3 linked regions of the Aquitalea magnusonii genome follow. The protein of the gene in region 2 interacts with the protein of the main gene of each other region in a pairwise test. Links are inferred from orthologs where the notes say so. Each region holds a gene or a part of one and is shown on either strand. Other genes may lie near its edges.

What was found.
Region 1: the proteins of rho (region 2) and nusG interact in binary tests that used the Escherichia coli proteins (3 or more experiments, as listed by UniProt). The link is inferred for Aquitalea magnusonii from one-to-one orthologs.
Region 3: the proteins of rho (region 2) and DLM_RS00510 interact in binary tests that used the Escherichia coli proteins (3 or more experiments, as listed by UniProt). The link is inferred for Aquitalea magnusonii from one-to-one orthologs.

The regions. Positions count from the first base shown.
Region 1 is NZ_AP018823.1:4,662,887-4,669,032, forward strand. Bases 3,114-6,047 are described here. They hold nusG (transcription termination/antitermination protein NusG), read left to right. Parts: upstream 3,114-4,280; coding sequence 4,281-4,814; downstream 4,815-6,047. Other genes in these bases: tuf (elongation factor Tu), read left to right, coding at 3,114-3,767; secE (preprotein translocase subunit SecE), read left to right, coding at 3,925-4,281; rplK (50S ribosomal protein L11), read left to right, coding at 4,913-5,344; rplA (50S ribosomal protein L1), read left to right, coding at 5,345-6,040. In the rest of the region: DLM_RS21930 (M16 family metallopeptidase), read left to right, coding at 1-1,099; 16S rRNA (guanine(966)-N(2))-methyltransferase RsmD, read left to right, coding at 1,178-1,738; DLM_RS21940 (YfhL family 4Fe-4S dicluster ferredoxin), read left to right, coding at 1,838-2,089; more of tuf, read left to right, coding at 2,577-3,113. UniProt on the Escherichia coli protein: Part of the processive rRNA transcription and antitermination complex (rrnTAC). The complex forms an RNA-chaperone ring around the RNA exit tunnel of RNA polymerase (RNAP).
Region 2 is NZ_AP018823.1:653,225-659,288, reverse strand. The notes cover bases 1,257-4,108. They hold rho (transcription termination factor Rho), read right to left. Parts: upstream 3,385-4,108; coding sequence 2,128-3,384; downstream 1,257-2,127. Other genes in these bases: DLM_RS03145 (ABC transporter ATP-binding protein), read right to left, coding at 4,040-4,108; trxA (thioredoxin TrxA), read right to left, coding at 3,506-3,832; DLM_RS03160 (trimeric intracellular cation channel family protein), read right to left, coding at 1,386-2,030; DLM_RS03165 (CoA pyrophosphatase), read right to left, coding at 1,257-1,380. Also shown: DLM_RS03170 (sensor domain-containing diguanylate cyclase), read left to right, coding at 1-767; more of DLM_RS03165, read right to left, coding at 775-1,256; more of DLM_RS03145, read right to left, coding at 4,109-5,617; DLM_RS03140 (ABC transporter permease), read right to left, coding at 5,619-6,064. UniProt on the Escherichia coli protein: Facilitates transcription termination by a mechanism that involves Rho binding to the nascent RNA, activation of Rho's RNA-dependent ATPase activity, and release of the mRNA from the DNA template.
Region 3 is NZ_AP018823.1:93,412-99,454, forward strand. Bases 3,213-6,043 are described here. They hold DLM_RS00510 (YhbY family RNA-binding protein), read right to left. Parts: upstream 4,879-6,043; coding sequence 4,546-4,878; downstream 3,213-4,545. Other genes in these bases: carB (carbamoyl-phosphate synthase large subunit), read left to right, coding at 3,213-3,318; greA (transcription elongation factor GreA), read left to right, coding at 3,486-3,962; DLM_RS00505 (DUF4149 domain-containing protein), read left to right, coding at 4,020-4,448; DLM_RS00515 (RlmE family RNA methyltransferase), read left to right, coding at 4,998-5,633; ftsH (ATP-dependent zinc metalloprotease FtsH), read left to right, coding at 5,714-6,043. In the rest of the region: leucine efflux protein LeuE, read left to right, coding at 1-82; more of carB, read left to right, coding at 109-3,212.

The sequences.
Region 1 (6,146 bases), 4.0 Mb from region 2 along the record:
GGCTGGTTTGCTGGATGCGGGTGCCGGCACGCAGGATGAGGAGGCCATTCAACAGCAACTGGCCAGCAGCGCGGCGCAACTGCAGGGCTTTGTCGATGTGGAAAGTGCCGGACTGCGCTTGCGCACGCTGACCCGCCCGGACCTGCTGCAAAGTGTGGTGGAGTTGGCTGCCCGCGAGCTGAGCCAGCCACGTTTTGCCCAGGCCGTATTGGACAGAGAGCGTAAACGGGCGATCGATGGCTTGCAGCAAAGACAGGAAGACGCCGGTGCCATGGCCGACATCATGCTGCGTCAGCGCATGTATGGCGCGCATCCTTATGGCAAGCCCGCATTTGTCACCGTGCAAAGTTTGCAGGCAATCCAGCGCGATGATCTGCTGGCGTTCTGGCGTCAGCATTACCGTAGCAACACGGCAGTGGTCTCCATCGTGGGCGATATCAGTCGTCCGGATGCCGAGCAACTGGTGAATCGCTTGTTAAAGGATTTGCCGCTGGAAGATGCCGCTTTGCCTGCCATTCCGGCAGTAAGCGTGATGCCGGCTGCTGCCCCGCTCCGCTTGTCACGGCCAGGCAGTCAGACGCATATCATGCTGGGCATGCCGGTATTGACCCGCGATGATCCGGACTACTACGCACTGCTTGTCGGCAACTACATCCTGGGTGGCGGTGGATTCGATTCTCGCCTGATGCAGGAACTGCGCAACAAGCGTGGACTTACCTACGGGGTGAGCAGCCATTTCACGCCACTGCAGCAGGCCGGACCTTTTGTCATTGCGCTGGCAACGCGCAATGCCGAAGCTGCTGCCGCCTTGCAGGCAACACGTGAGGTACTCGCCACATATATAAAGAGCGGACCAAGCGAGGCTGAACTGGCGCAGGCCAAGGCCAACATCATCGGTGGCTTTCCATTGCGCTACGACAGCAATGGCAAGTTGCTCCCCTATCTGGCCACCATGGGACAGTACCATCTGCCGCTGACTTATCTGCAGGACTACCCGAAGGCGGTAGCTGCACTCACCAGCAAGCAGATTCGTGATGCCTGGCTGCGACGGATTGATCCGCAGCAACTGCAGATTGTGACGGTAGGCGCTACACCTTAGCCGGCAAACTGCTTGCGATGCAGCATGCTAGGCGGGAAAAGAGTAAACTCTCGCCCTTGTGTTTTCAGCCTAAGTACCATGAATCAGCAGCGAAACAAAGTCCGTATCATTGGTGGCCAGTATCGCCGCCGCCTGTTGCCCTTCCCGGATGCGGAAGGACTGCGGCCCACGCCGGATCGGGTAAGGGAAACCGTTTTCAACTGGCTGGGGCAGGAACTGTATGGCAAACGCTGTCTGGACCTGTTTGCCGGTAGCGGTGCGCTGGGGTTTGAAGCGGCATCGCGTGAAGCCTCCCGTGTGGTCATGGTGGAGAAATCACGCAAGGTAGTCGAGTCACTCAAGGCAAATCGTCAGTTGCTATCGGCCATGCATATCGATGTTGTCGCCATGGACGCGCTGCACTACGTGAAAAGCTGCCGCGAACAATTTGACGTCATCTTTCTGGATCCTCCCTATGATTCGACATTGCTGCAGCAGGTGCTGCCCGTGCTGGCGGAACTGCTGACGGCAGAAGGCGTGGTTTACTTCGAGGCCAGACACTGGCCTGAAAGTCTGGCCGGCTGGGATGTCATCAAACAGGACAAGGCAGCATCCGTGCATTACGCACTGGTGCGTCCGCTGCAACAAGAATCGCTGTAATACGCCTGCAGGTCGCCGCATAAAGATATAACGGGGCGAACTTGCGACCGTGGCAGGCGGATGACAGAATCAATACTGTGAATACTTGAGGAAATTACTATGTCTCTCATGATTACCGACGAATGCATCAACTGCGACGTCTGTGAACCGGAATGCCCGAACAACGCCATTTCCCAGGGCGAAGAGATCTATCAGATCGACCCCAACCTGTGTACCCAGTGCGTTGGGCATTATGACGAACCGCAATGCCAGCAAGTCTGTCCGGTGGATTGCATCCCGCTGGATCCGGCCCATCCGGAAACCCAGGAACAGTTGCATGCAAAATATCTGCAGATCTCCGGCAAGGCCTGATCAAGGCTAAGTGCTTGATGCAAAAAGCAGAGCCCCGCCCAGTGCGGGGCTTTGTGCATTTTCCGGCAAAAATAATTAAAAAAATTGCGCTACAGGTGTTGACGACAGAAACGGGTATCTATACTATTCGGGTCTCTCAGGGGGGGTTACCCCAGCGGTCAACGGGTCCGGACTGTAAATCCGGCGGCTCAGCCTTCGAAGGTTCGAATCCTTCTCCCCCCACCAGAATTATTTACGTCTTGGCGGCGTGTAGTATGAAAGCCGTTTAGTTGTTGCAGGCGGGTGTAGCTCAATGGTAGAGCAGAAGCCTTCCAAGCTTACGACGAGGGTTCGATTCCCTTCACCCGCTCCAAGCGTTAATGCCTGTTAAGGGCCCATGTAGCTCAGGGGTAGAGCACTCCCTTGGTAAGGGAGAGGTCGGCAGTTCAATTCTGCCCATGGGCACCACCAAATTTGTTTGTAGTGACTCATTTCAGGAAATTTTGCCATGGCTAAGGAAAAGTTCGAGCGGACCAAACCGCACGTAAACGTCGGCACCATCGGTCACGTTGACCATGGTAAGACCACCCTGACCGCAGCGATCACCACCATTCTGTCCAAGAAGTTCGGTGGCGAAGCCAAGGACTACTCCCAGATCGACAGCGCGCCGGAAGAAAAGGCACGTGGTATTACCATTAATACCGCACACGTAGAATACGAAACCGAGTCCCGTCACTACGCTCACGTAGACTGCCCGGGTCACGCCGACTACGTTAAGAACATGATTACCGGTGCTGCCCAGATGGACGGCGCAATCCTGGTGTGCTCCGCAGCTGACGGCCCGATGCCGCAAACCCGCGAACACATCCTGCTGTCCCGTCAGGTTGGCGTACCGTACATCATCGTTTACCTGAACAAGGCTGACCTGGTTGACGACGCTGAACTGCTGGAACTGGTTGAAATGGAAGTGCGCGATCTGCTGTCTTCCTACGACTTCCCGGGCGACGACACTCCGGTAGTAATCGGTTCCGCTCGTCTGGCACTGGAAGGCGACCAATCCGAAATGGGCGAACCGTCCATCTTCCGTCTGGCTGCTGCACTGGACTCCTACATCCCGACGCCGGAACGTGCTGTTGACAAGCCGTTCCTGCTGCCGATCGAAGACGTATTCTCCATCTCCGGTCGTGGTACTGTAGTAACCGGTCGTGTAGAGCGCGGTATCGTCAAAGTTGGTGAAGAACTGGAAATCGTAGGCCTGAAGGCAACTGCGAAGACCACCTGCACCGGCGTTGAAATGTTCCGCAAGCTGCTGGACCAAGGCCAGGCTGGTGACAACGTAGGCGTACTGCTGCGTGGTACCAAGCGTGAAGACGTAGAACGTGGCCAAGTACTGGCCAAGCCGGGCACCATCACCCCGCACACCAAGTTTGGCGCATCCGTATACGTGCTGAGCAAGGATGAAGGCGGTCGCCACACCCCGTTCTTCGCCAACTACCGTCCGCAGTTCTACTTCCGTACAACCGACGTGACCGGTGCTGTAAGCCTGGCCGAAGGCGTGGAAATGGTAATGCCGGGTGACAACGTAGAAATCACCGTAGAACTGATCGCCCCGATCGCTATGGAAGAAGGTCTGCGTTTCGCGATCCGTGAAGGTGGCCGTACTGTTGGCGCCGGCGTGGTAGCAAAGATCATTGCTTGATTAATAGGTTTATAGGCCAGTAGCTCAATTGGTAGAGTATCGGTCTCCAAAACCGAGGGTTGGGGGTTCGAGACCCTCCTGGCCTGCCAATTAAGACCAGCCGGCGCTTGTGCGCCGGTTGGTCTTTTGTCGCATACGCGCAGAGAACATTCCGCACATGGAAATGCAAGATAAACTCAAACTGGCCTTGGCCGGTCTGCTGGTGGTTGCCGGTGTTGTTGGCTTCTACATGATTCCCGAAGATCAGGGTGTGTTGCGCGCTCTGGCATTCATTGTTGGTGTTGTGCTGGCGGCGGGTGCTGTCTGGCTGTCAGTGCCGGGCAAGGAGTTTGTTGCCTATGCCAATGATTCGCTTGTGGAGGCGCGCAAGGTCGTATGGCCTACCCGCAAGGAAGCTATGCAAATGACCGGCTTGGTTTTCGTCTTCGTTCTGGTGCTGGCCCTGTTCATGTGGATGGTGGACTCGGGTCTGTCCTGGTTGTTCTACGATGTAATTCTTGGTCGAGGTAGATAATGGCAAAGCGCTGGTACGTTGTGCACGCTTATTCCGGTTTTGAGAAAAGTGTGCAGAAGGCGCTACGTGAGCGCATCGAACGTTCCGAGGTAGCGGATCTGTTTGGCCAGATTCTCGTTCCGGTGGAAGAAGTGGTGGATATCAAGAACGGTCGCCGCTCCATTACCGAACGCAAGTTCTTCCCTGGCTATGTTCTGGTCGAGATGGATATGACCGACGATACCTGGCACCTGGTGAAGAGTACGCCTAAGGTGACTGGTTTTGTTGGTGGTACTGCCAATCGCCCGGCGCCGATTTCCAAGAAGGAAGTCGATGCCATCATGCAGCAAATGCAAGAAGGCGTGGAAAAGCCGAAGCCGAAGGTATTGTTTGAAGTGGGTGAAAAGGTTCGCGTCATTGACGGTCCTTTCAATGACTTCAACGGCTCTGTTGATGAAGTTAACTACGAGCGTAACAAGCTGCGTGTGTCGGTGCAGATTTTCGGTCGCGACACGCCGGTTGAGCTGGATTTCAGTCAGGTAGAAAAGCTGTAATTTTACTTGGCAGCTAGTTTGTAAGCGTATATACTGTTGCGCTTTCGTCCGGGAAGCGAGTACACGCTCGCGCTATACCCATTTTAGGAGTTTTAATCGTGGCAAAGAAAATTGTCGGCTATGTAAAGCTGCAAGTGCCCGCTGGTAAGGCCAACCCGTCTCCTCCGATCGGTCCGGCCCTGGGTCAGCGTGGTCTGAACATTATGGAATTCTGCAAGGCGTTCAACGCCCAGACTCAAGGCATCGAGCCGGGTCTGCCGATTCCGGTTGTGATCACTGCTTATGCAGACAAGTCCTTCACCTTCATCATGAAGACGCCGCCGGCGACCATTCTGCTGAAGAAGGCTGCTGGTATCAAGTCCGGTTCCGCCAAGCCGCATACCGATAAGGTTGGCAAGGTAAGCCGTGCTCAGCTGGAAGAAATCGCCAAGACCAAGCAGCCGGATCTGACCGCTGCTGATCTGGACGCTGCTGTTCGCACCATCGCCGGCTCCGCCCGTTCGATGGGTCTTGAAGTGGAGGGTGTGTAAATGGCCAAGATTTCCAAGCGCCTGCAAACCCTGAAGGCAACTGTTGATCGCAACAAGCTGTACGCTGTTGAAGAAGCAATTGCTCTGGTTAAGTCCGCTGCTACCGCCAAGTTTGACGAGTCCATCGATGTGGCCGTTAATCTGGGTGTTGATCCGCGTAAATCCGACCAGGTTGTACGTGGCTCCGTAGTTCTGCCGCGTGGTACCGGTAAGTCCGTACGCGTTGCTGTATTTGCTCAAGGTGCCAACGCCGAAGCCGCCAAGGCTGCCGGTGCTGAAGTTGTCGGTTTCGACGACCTGGCCGAGCAAGTAAAAGCTGGCAACCTGGACTTCGACGTGGTGATTGCCTCCCCGGATGCAATGCGCGTTGTTGGTCAGCTGGGTCAAATCCTCGGCCCGCGTGGCCTGATGCCGAACCCGAAGGTTGGTACTGTTACCCCGAACGTTGCCGAAGCGGTTAAAAACGCTAAGGCCGGTCAGGTTCAATACCGTACCGACAAGGCTGGTATCATTCACGCCACCATCGGCCGTGCTTCCTTCGAAGCCGAAGCTCTGCGTGAAAACTTTACCGCTCTGGTAGATGCCCTGGTGAAAGCCAAGCCGGCCGCTGCCAAGGGTGTGTATCTGAAAAAGATCGCCGTATCCAGCACCATGGGTATTGGCGCTCGTGTAGATACCAGCTCCGTCAGCGCTTAAGTTGATGTGAGTGCGGCGAGGTGGCGTGCCACCTTGCCACTGGCTTTGGGCTGGCAGGCTTGCCTGCCAGATTGTCAAAGACCGTAGGAGCCGCAAGGCTTAATCG
Region 2 (6,064 bases):
CTTCAGCCCCGCCGCGCAGCGATGGCCAGCCTGCCATTCTGGATCTGCCACTGCATCTGGAACCGGTAAGCGACTGGCTGCAAGCCGGCGAAGCGATATCCAATCGCGAAACCGAACTGAAGCGGGAAGACCAGAGCACGCTGTGGGCAATTGTATCGGTTGAACTGATGCCACATCAGCAAATTCCGGCCGCCTTGATTGCGCTGTACGATATTTCACAGCGCAAGGCGCTGGAAAACGAGCTGGAAGAAAAAAACCGCCTGCTCAACGAAATGGCCATTACCGATCCGCTCACCCGGCTGTGCAATCGGCGTCATGCCGACCAGGTACTGAAAGAAGAGCTGCAGCGCTGCGAACGCTACAGCCAGCCGATGTCGGTGGCGGTGTTCGACATCGACCACTTCAAGCAATTCAACGACAGCTTCGGCCACCAGGCTGGTGACAATGTACTGCTGGCCGTGGCCAATGCCCTGAGCGACTGCACACGCAGCACCGATGTCTGCGCCCGCATCGGCGGCGAGGAATTTCTGGTGATTTTCCCCTGTACCCGCCTGCGGGATGCGGAAAAAGTGATGGCACGGGTACAGCAGGTACTGGCAGCAACGGTATTTCCGTTTACCGAAGACAAGGTCACCTTCAGCGGCGGCATTACCGACTGGCGCCCCGGCGACAGCCCATCGGGCATGCTGAACCGTGCCGACAAGCTGCTGTATCAAGCCAAGATGGCCGGGCGCGACCTGATGCTCAGCGATGGCAACAGCGAGTAAGACCGCGCTACTTGGCTGACAGTGCCTGCGCCAGCAAGCGCAGCATGGCTGCCGTTGCCCCCCAGATGGTGTAGTGCTGCCACTGCATGGCCAGATACTGACCACGCATGCCGTCACGCTCATAACTGTGCTTCTCGTACTGGCGCGCATCCAGTGCCAGCGCCAGCGGCACCTCGAACACCTCGGCCACCTCGCCAGGCTCCGGCCGCAACAGTAGCGGGGGCTGCAGCATGGCCACCACCGGCGTGACAACAAAATCGGTGATGGTGACATACTGCGGCAGCGTACCCAGCACCGTCACGCCATCCGTCGCCAGGCCGATTTCCTCCTGCGCTTCGCGCAAGGCAGCGGCAATCACCGAACTGTCCTCGGCATCCACCTTGCCGCCGGGAAAACTCACCTGCCCGGCATGGGTGGACAGCGACTCTGTCCGGCGCGTGAGCAACACGGTGGGGCCGCTGTCATGCCACACCAGCGGCACCAACACAGCCGCCGGGCGCTGTTTCGCGCCAGCCACCCGCCAGGGAATGTCCCCGGCACGTCCATCAAACTCGAACCCTGCCAGACGCTGGCGTATCCAGGCCTGGGCCTCCACCATTTCAGCCGGCCACATGGCTGTCATCCTTGTTTTGATTGCGGGCCAATCTTGGGCAGGGCCAGCTCGCTCCAATGGGCAAACAGGCGAATGGCCAGGCCAAGCACAAACAACAACTGCAGCATCCAACTGCTTACCCAGGTCAACTGGTCCAACACAAACAAAGTACCAGCTACCAGTATGGACACGGTGCCGTAAAAATCCTTGTGCAGAATGAAGGGAATATCATTCACCATCATGTCACGCACCACACCGCCCCCCACGGCGGTAATGAAACCCAGCAATACCACGCCAAAGGCATTCAGATCGTACATCAGCCCTACCTGGGCGCCGGTGATGCTGAACGCCACCAGCCCCAGCGAATCGGCAATGATGAACAGGCGCGCCAGCGTGCGGCTCTGGCGACGATGCAACCGCAACAATGCCGATAGCAGCAGCGTGGCCGCGATGATGGCCAGACTGGTGTAATTGAAGAACACCAGCGGCACCCGCGCCACCAGTACATCGCGCAGAATGCCACCACCAATGGCGGTGAGCAGTGCCACCACCACGATGCCCAGCAAGTCCAGTTGCTTGCGCACTCCGATCAGATAGCCTGAAAAGGCAAATGCAACAGTACCGATGGCGGAAAAGACTTCCATCTGGAAAAAACGACTACTGAATTCCATCTTGCGGGTCATACCAAGAAAAACGCCAGACCTGCTCAGGTCCGGCGTCGGGTTCATCCATTGCATCCCGAAGACGGGATCAGATCCTTGCCGCCTGTCAGCGGCGCATGGAGTCGAAGAAAGCCAGGTTGGACTTGGTGGCCTTGATCTTGTCCTGGAGGAATTCCATCGCCTCGATGTCATCCATCGGGTACAGCAGCTTGCGCAGTACCCAGATACGCTGCAATTGGTCTTGCGGCACCAGCAGCTCTTCACGGCGCGTGCCGGAACGGTTGATGTTGAGGGCCGGGAAAATGCGCTTTTCCGCCATGCGGCGTTCCAGATGGATTTCGCAGTTGCCGGTACCCTTGAATTCTTCGTAGATCACATCATCCATGCGGCTGCCGGTATCCACCAGCGCCGTGGCGATGATGGTGAGACTGCCACCCTCTTCCACATTACGTGCCGCACCAAAGAAACGCTTGGGGCGTTGCAGGGCGTTGGCGTCCACACCACCGGTCAGTACCTTGCCCGAAGCCGGCACCACGGTGTTGTAGGCACGGGCCAGACGGGTGATGGAGTCCAGCAGGATGACCACATCCTTTTTGTGCTCGACCAGGCGCTTGGCCTTTTCGATCACCATTTCGGCTACCTGCACATGGCGGGTGGCCGGCTCGTCGAAGGTGGAGGATACAACCTCGCCCTTCACCGAGCGCTGCATTTCGGTCACTTCTTCCGGACGTTCGTCAATCAGCAGCACAATCATCACCGCTTCTGGATGATTGGCGATGATGGCATGCGCGATATGCTGCAGCATCACGGTTTTACCGGATTTCGGCGGTGCCACCAGCAGGGCGCGCTGGCCTTTGCCGATGGGCGAAATCAGGTCGATGATGCGACCGGTAATGTTTTCTTCGGCACGAATGTCACGCTCAAGCTTGAACTGTTCGGTCGGGAACAGCGGCGTGAGGTTTTCAAACAGGATCTTGTGTTTGGAGTTCTCCGGCGGCTCGCCATTGACCTTGTCCACCTTCACCAGCGCGAAGTAGCGTTCGCCATCCTTGGGCGTACGGATCTCGCCTTCGATGGAGTCGCCGGTATGCAGATTGAAACGACGGATCTGCGACGGGCTGACATAGATGTCATCCGGACCAGCCAGATACGAGGTATCCGGGCTGCGCAGGAAACCGAAACCGTCCGGCAGCACTTCCAGGGTGCCCTCGCCGAAGATGCTTTCGCCTTTTTTGGCCTGGTTTTTCAGAAGCGCAAAGATGAGATCTTGCTTGCGCAGGCGGTTAGCGCCCTCGATCTCGTTGGAAATAGCCATTTCCACGAGCTGGGATACATGAAGGTGTTTGAGATCAGATAAATGCATAGCGGCCGTTGGTCGACTCGTAAAGATTGAGCAGAACGCTGTTCGTGGGGTGTGGATGCGGATACGAAACAGGCGACTGATGCGCCGCCTGCTTGAAGAAGTTCAGGTGAGAATAGACGCTTTAGATGTGGCTGTCAATGAAGGCGGCCAGCTGGCTCTTGGCCAGTGCGCCCACCTTGGTGGCCGCTACCTGGCCATCCTTGAAAATCATCAGCGTCGGAATGCCGCGGATGCCGAATTTCGGCGGGGTCAGTTCGTTCTGGTCGATGTTCAGCTTGGCCACTTTCAGACGACCGGCGTATTCCTTGGCCACTTCGTCCAGGATGGGGGCGATCATCTTGCAAGGACCACACCATTCAGCCCAGTAGTCGACCAGAACCGGCACATCGGCCTTCAGGACGTCTTGTTCAAAGGAGTCGTCGGTTACATGCAGGATAAGATCGCTCATGGCTTCCTCTAGTATTCGGGGTGGTTTGCAGTGTCGTTAGCCGCTGATGGTAACAACTGACTGACTGTGGGGCAACCGCTGCCTAGCGGCAGTTGCGGCTTTTGCAAGCCCGGCTTGCAAGTAGGGTTGGCACTTGCCGATGTTGCTGGAAAATTCCGGTTTGTGCCAAGCGGTATTCACAGAGAATGGGGAGCAGCTGCGCCATTTTCAAGAGCCTGGCAGCGCCGCTGCCAGCAATTGGCGGGTATAGGGCTGCTGCGGCTTGTCAAATACCTGTGCAGTCACCCCCTGCTCCACCACCCGGCCGGCCTGCAGCACCAGCACCCGGTGGGCCACCGCGCGGATGACCGCCAGATCATGGCTGATGAACAGGTAGCTCAGGCCGTACTTGCGTTGCAGGCTGCGCAATAATTGCAGCACCTGCTTTTGCAAGGTGGCATCCAGCGCGCTGGTCGGTTCGTCCAGCAAGATGAGTTTCGGCTTGAGAATCAAGGCACGGGCAATGGCAATGCGCTGGCGCTGGCCGCCGGAAAACTCGTGCGGATAGCGTTCCATCATTTCGTGATGCAGGCCAACCTCGGTCAGGGTGGCTATCACCTGCTGGCGTACCTGCGCGGCACTTAAACCCGGCTGGTGCAAGGCCAGGCCCTCCGCGACGATCTGCCCCACCGTCATGCGTGGCGACAGCGAGGAAAACGGGTCCTGGAACACCACCTGGAAATCCTTGCGGGCATGGCGCAGGCGACGGCCACGCAAGTCCTGCAGTGCCATGTCGTCCAGCCTGATCTGGCCTTGGCTGGGCAAGAGGCGCAGCAATGCATGCCCCAGCGTGGTCTTGCCGGAGCCGGACTCACCGACAATGCCCAGCGTTTGCCCTGCCGGGACATCCAGCGATACCTGCTGCACCACCGGCACCAACCGCTGGCTGAACCAACCTGCCTTGCGGCGATAGCTGACGGTGATGTCCCTGGCCTGCAGCCGTAGCGGCAGCGCGGCCGACTCCTGCACTTCGGCGTCCAGGATGCCTGGCCGACTAGCCAACAGTTCGGCGGTATAAGGATGAGCCGGGTGGCTGAACACCTGCACCACCTTGCCGCTTTCCACCACCAGGCCGCCACGCATCACCACCACCTTGTCGGCAAAGCGCCGCACCAGGTTGAGGTCGTGGGTGATGAACAGCACCGCCATGCCCATCTCCTGCTGCAATTCATCCAGCAATTGCAGGATTTGCGCCTGCACCGTCACATCCAGTGCGGTGGTGGGTTCATCGGCAATCAACAGACGCGGCTGACACGCCAGCGCCATGGCAATCATCGCGCGCTGGCGCTGGCCACCGGACAGCTGGAAGGGGTAGCTGTCGATCTTCTCGGCGGCATCCTGGATACCGGTACGCAGCAACAGGCGAATGGCCTCGGCCCGTGCTTCACGCGCCGTCAGCCCCAGGTGCAGGGTGAGGGTTTCGCCAATTTGCCGGCCTATGGTGAACAGCGGATTGAGCGCATGCATGGGCTCCTGAAAAATCATGGCGATGTCGCGGCCACGGATTTGCCGCAGGCGCTTCTCGCCCACGCCCAGCAGTTCTTCTCCAGCCAGGCGGATGGAGCCCGTCAGCCGCACCTCCGGGTTCAGTTGCAACAGCGCCTGGGCGGTGACGGTCTTGCCGGAACCGGACTCGCCCACCAGCGCCACTTTTTCGCCGGCTGCCACGCTGAAACCGACCGAGGACAATACTTGCTGCCGGCCAAAGTGGGCATTGAGCGCGGCAACGGTCAACAGGGTTTCCATCTCAGCCTTTCCGGGTGTCCAGCGCGGCGCGCAGACCCTCGCCAATGAAAATCAGCAGCAACAAGGTGGTGGTCAGCACCGCAAAAGTGGGCAGCGCGATCCACCAGGCATCCAGATTGTCCTTGCCCTGTGCCAACAGCTCACCCAGGCTGGGTGTGGACGATGGCACACCCAGGCCAAGAAAATCCAGGCTGGTGAGCGCCAGAATCGCCCCGCTCACCCGAAATGGCAGGAAGGCCAGCACCGGCGTCAGGCTGTTGGGCAACACGTGCCGCCACATGATCTGCCAACTGTTCAGACCGCAGGCCCGCGCCGCCAACACGTAGTCCATCTGGCGATTGCGCAGGAACTCGGCCCGTACATAATCCGCCAGCCCCATCCAGCCAAACAGGGTGAGCAATACCAGCAACAGCAGCAAGCTGGGCTTGAACAAGGACGCCAGGATGA
Region 3 (6,043 bases), 560 kb from region 2 along the record:
ACTGTCCTCTGCCATGTCTGGCGGAGTGGGCGCGCTGTTTCTGGGCTTCGGGGCCAAACTGGCGGCAGCCAGCCTGAACTGAACAATTGAAATTGACTGAGCGATAACATGCCGAAACGTACCGACCTCAAGAGTATTCTCATCATCGGCGCTGGCCCCATTGTGATTGGCCAGGCCTGCGAGTTTGACTACTCCGGCGCCCAGGCCTGCAAGGCCCTGCGTGAAGAAGGTTACAAAGTCATCCTGGTGAACTCCAATCCGGCCACCATCATGACTGACCCGAACATGGCCGATGTCACCTACATCGAACCCATCACCTGGCCGGTTCTGGAAAAAATCATTGCCAAGGAACGCCCGGACGCCATCTTGCCCACCATGGGCGGTCAGACCGCACTGAACTGTGCGCTGGACCTGGCCAAGCACGGCGTGCTGGAAAAGTACAATGTCGAGCTGATCGGTGCCACCGAAGACGCCATCGACAAGGCGGAAGACCGTGGCCGCTTCAAGGAAGCCATGGCCAAGATCGGCCTGTCCTGCCCGTTGTCCTTCGTCTGCCACACCATGGAAGAGTCGCTGGAAGCGCAATCCAAGGTGGGCTTCCCCACGCTGATCCGTCCGTCCTTCACCATGGGCGGCTCCGGTGGCGGCATCGCCTACAACAAGGAAGAATTCCTGGCGATCTGCGAGCGCGGTTTTGAAGCGTCCCCCACCCATGAACTGCTGATCGAGCAGTCCGTACTCGGCTGGAAAGAGTACGAAATGGAAGTGGTACGCGACAAGAAAGACAACTGCATCATCATCTGCTCCATCGAGAACTTCGACCCGATGGGCGTACACACCGGTGACTCCATCACCGTGGCCCCGGCACAGACCCTCACCGACAAGGAATACCAGATCATGCGTAATGCATCGATCGCGGTACTCCGTGAAATCGGCGTGGACACCGGCGGTTCCAACGTGCAGTTCGCCACCAACCCGGTGAACGGTGAAATGATCGTGATCGAGATGAACCCGCGTGTATCGCGTTCCTCGGCACTGGCCTCCAAGGCCACCGGTTTCCCGATTGCCAAGGTCGCTGCCAAGCTGGCCGTGGGTTACACCCTGGACGAGCTGAAGAACGACATCACCGGCGGTGCCACCCCGGCTTCGTTCGAACCGTCCATCGACTACGTGGTCACCAAGATTCCGCGTTTCGCCTTCGAAAAATTCCCGCAGGCCGATAACCGTCTGACCACCCAGATGAAGTCGGTGGGCGAAGTGATGGCCATGGGCCGCACCCTGCAGGAATCCATGCACAAGGCGCTGCGTGGCCTGGAAACCGGCCTGTCCGGCTTCAACCCGGTCACCACCAACGAAGAAACCATCCGTCACGAAGTCAGCACCCCGGGACCGGAACGTATCCTGTACGTGGCCGATGCCTTCCGCGTGGGCATGAGCCGTGACGACGTGTTTGCGCTGAGCAAGATCGACCCGTGGTTCCTGGCCCAGATCGAAGACATCGTGGGCGAAGAAAAAGCCCTGGCCGGCCGCAAGGTGGAAGAACTGGGCTTTGACGAACTGCGTCGCCTGAAGCGCAAGGGCTTCTCCGACCGTCGTCTGGGCGAGCTGCTGAATACCGACCAGGCTGCCGTGCGTGCCAAGCGCTGGGCGCTGGGCCTGCATCCGGTGTACAAGCGAGTGGATACCTGCGCGGCCGAGTTCGCCACCTCCACCGCCTACATGTACTCCAGCTACGAAGAAGAGTGCGAAGCCAAGCCCACCGACCGCAAGAAGGTGATGGTGCTGGGTGGCGGCCCCAACCGTATCGGTCAGGGTATCGAATTCGACTACTGCTGCGTGCATGCTGCGCTGGCGCTGCGCGAATCCGGCTTCGAGACCATCATGGTCAACTGCAACCCGGAAACCGTATCGACCGACTACGACACGTCCGACCGTCTGTACTTCGAACCGCTGACGCTGGAAGACGTGCTGGAAATCTGCCGCATCGAAAAACCGTTCGGCGTGATCGTACAGTACGGCGGCCAGACCCCGCTGAAACTGGCACGTGCACTGGAAGCCAATGGCGTGTCCATCATCGGCACCTCGCCGGACATGATCGACGCTGCCGAAGACCGCGAGCGCTTCCAGAAGCTGCTGAACGAACTGGGCCTGAAACAGCCGCCGAACCGCACCGCCCGCACTCCGGCCGACGCGATGAAGCTGGCCGAGGAAATCGGCTATCCGCTGGTGGTGCGTCCGTCCTACGTACTGGGCGGCCGCGCGATGGAAATCGTGCACGAACCGGCCGATCTGGAACGCTATATGCGCGAAGCGGTGAAGGTGTCCAACGACAGCCCGGTGCTGCTGGACCGCTTCCTGAACGACGCCATCGAAGTGGACGTGGATTGCATCTCCGACGGCAAGGACGTGGTCATCGGCGGCATTATGCAGCATATCGAACAGGCTGGTGTCCACTCCGGTGACTCCGCTTGCTCGCTGCCGCCGTACAGCCTCTTCCCGGCCGTACAGGACGAAATCCGTCGCCAGACCGAAGCCATGGCGCGTGCGCTGAACGTGGTCGGCCTGATGAACGTGCAGTTTGCTATCCCGGGCGACACCATCTTCGTGCTGGAAGTAAACCCGCGTGCCTCGCGTACCGTACCGTTTGTGTCCAAGGTAACTGGCGCTCCACTGGCCAAGATTGCCGCCCGTGCCATGGCCGGCATCAGTCTGGCCGAGCAGGGCTTCACCAAGGAAGTGATTCCGCCGTACTACGCCGTGAAGGAAGCCGTATTCCCCTTCATCAAGTTCCCGGGCGTAGACACCATCCTCGGACCGGAAATGAAGTCCACCGGCGAAGTGATGGGCGTGGGCAAGAGCTTTGCCGAAGCCTTCGTCAAGAGCCAGTTGGCCGCCGGCGACAAGCTGCCGCGCACCGGCAAGGTGTTCCTGTCGGTACGTCAGTCCGACAAGAACGGCGCGGTTGACGTAGCACGCGAACTGCAACGCCTGGGCTTTGGCGTCTGCGCAACGCGCGGTACCGCCAAGACCCTGGCCGAAGCCGGCATCGTGGTACAGGTGGTCAACAAGGTGAACGAAGGCCGTCCGCACATCGTCGACATGATCAAGAACGGCGAAATCGACGTGCTGGTCAATACCGTGGACGAAAAACGTCAGGCCATCCAGGACAGCCACTCCATCCGCCGCAGCGCCCTGCAGGCGCGCATTCCGCAGTACACCACCCTGGCCGGTGCCAAGGCAGTGTGCGTGGGCATGGCCCATGTGGAAGAGTTTGATGTCTACAGCGTTCAGGAACTGCACGCCTCCATCAAGCCTTGATGTGGTGGACTGTCGGAATATGACGGCAAGTTGTGCGTTGAAGCTTTGAACCGCGGACGATTTGCCGTTACAATCCAGACATTGAACTGCAACAGCCAAGCCGCCGTCTCGTACGGCGGCTTGTGTTTTTGATGACGGCGGGGGTACCGCCTCAGGAGAGCACCCGAATGAACAAAGTCCCGTTGACGCTGCGTGGCGCCGAACTTCTCAAAGAAGAACTGCAACGCCTGAAGAGCGTGGAGCGCCCGGCGGTGATCGAAGCGATTGCCGAGGCACGGTCGCATGGCGATCTGTCCGAAAATGCAGAATACGATGCTGCCAAAGAGCGCCAAGGCTTCGTTGAAGGCCGTATTGCCGAACTGGAAGGCAAGATTTCCAATGCCATGATCATCAACCCGGCCGAGCTGGACGCGGATGGCCGCGTGGTGTTTGGTGCCACCGTCGAGCTGATGGATCTGGAAACCGAAGACCAGGTGACCTACCAGATCGTGGGCGACGATGAAGCCGACATCAAGCTGTGCAAGGTGTCGGTCAATTCGCCGATTGCCCGTGCGCTGATCGGCAAGGAAAGCGGCGACGTGGCCGAAGTGGTGGCCCCGGGCGGCATTCGCGAATACGAAGTGCTGGACGTCAAATACATCTAAGCAGACAAACCAAACGCGCGCTTTCGCGCGTTTTTGCTGTGGAGTCAGGGAGCGCGCATGGACGGATTGCGAGCAATAGCCAGAACCTTCTGGATCGGTGGCCTGTGGGTGATCGGCATCATCGTCGCCCCGGTCTTGTTCCGCTCACTGGACACGGTAACGGCCGGCATGGTTGCCGGCAAACTGTTTGCCGCCATTGCCTGGGTGGGCTTGGTGTGCGGTGTATTCCTGCTGGTGGATGCGGTATGGCGCAATGGCGTGCGTGGCATGAAGGAAGCCAGCTTCTGGCTGATTGTCGGCATGCTGCTGTGTACCGTGATCAACCATTTTGCCGTCACCCCCATCATCGCGGCGCTCAAATTACAGATGAACCACGCGGCAGAAGGCCTGTTTGGCGGCGGTTTCGCTACCTGGCATGCCATTTCCAGCCTGATCTATCTGGTACAGAGCCTGATGGGGCTGGCCTACATCCTGCGGCGCGATTGAGTGTGCGGTGCATGCACGCTGGTGGCCACAAGCCCGCTTAGGGCAAAATAAAAGCGGTGGCAAGCCACCGCTTTTGCTATACCGCCCAAGGGCAGTATCAGGATTGGGAGGCGATCTTCAGCGCCTTCTTGTTCTTGGGCAGGACAATGCGCTGCTTGTCGCTGGGGCGCCACAGCACCAGCAATTTGCCGATATGCTGTACCGGTGCCGCGCCCAGCTCATCGCAAATCTGCTCGTACAGAGCAATGCGTGCAGCACGGTCATCACCCTGCACGCGGATCTTGATCAGCTCGTGTGCATCCAGGCTGATGGCGATTTCGCGCAGTACGGAGTCGCTCAGGCCGTTGTTGCCGATCATCACGACCGGGCTGAGAGTCTGAGCCAGGCCCTTGAGGTGCTGGCGCTGGAATGGTTGCAGTTCGATTTTCATTGGACAGGCTTGGTTTCAAAGCAAAACGGGATTCTACTAGAGTTTGGCGCATAGCCCAAACTCTGGTCACAAACAGACTGAAAAACAACAGGATAGCCTGCATGGCTGTGCTGTGTGGAATGGGCAGGAAGCAACTCATGGCAAGAAGTACCAGCAGCAATACCTGGCTGCGCGAACATGTTAACGATCAGTATGTGCAGATGGCCAAGAAAGATGGCTACCGGGCGCGGGCAGCGTACAAGCTGCTGGAAATCAACGAAAAAGACAAACTGATCCGTCCGGGGACGGTGCTGGCCGACCTGGGTAGCGCCCCCGGTAGCTGGTCGCAAGTGGCGGCGCGTATCGTCGGCCCGCAAGGCAAGGTGTTTGCGCTGGATATCTTGCCGATGAATCCGATTGCCGACGTTGATTTCATTCAGGGTGACTTTCGCGAGGACGAAGTGCTGGCCGAGTTTGTCGATCTGCTGGATGGTCGTGCACTAGACCTTGTAATTTCCGACATGGCACCCAATATTTCCGGAATGAGTGCCATGGATCAGGCCAGAAGTTTTCTGCTGTGTGAACTGGCGCTCGAATTTGCCCGTGATCACCTGAAACCCGGGGGCTGTTTTCTCGTCAAAGTGTTTCAGGGCAGTGATTTCCAGCCCTATCTGCAGTCAATGCGGGATCTGTTTGACGAGGTAGTTACCCGCAAACCCAAGGCCTCGCGTGATCGCTCCAGCGAAATTTACCTGCTGGGCAAGGGCCGACGCTGACATACGCCCCCCCGGGGTTTACAATTCATACCAATGAAATACGCAACCGCAAAGTCAGGGCACAGAGGAGTCCGCTACTCGTGAACAATATCGGCAAAAACATCGCCATCTGGGTGATCATCGGTCTGGTACTGATGACTGTATTCAATCAGTTCAACAAACGCCAGGATGCCCAGAACCAGATCGAGTACTCGCAATTCATCAGCGATGTCGAATCCGGCAAGGTGCAGTCCCTGAGCATTGAGGGCCATCCGCTGCGTGGCCAGTGGCTGAAGGGCAAGCGTACCGATGGTTCGGCTTTTGCCACCTATGCGCCCTATGATCCGCAACTGGTCGAAGACCTGATCAAGAACAACGTCCGCTTCTCCGCCAAGCCGGAAGAAGAACCGTCCATGCTGATGAGCATCTTC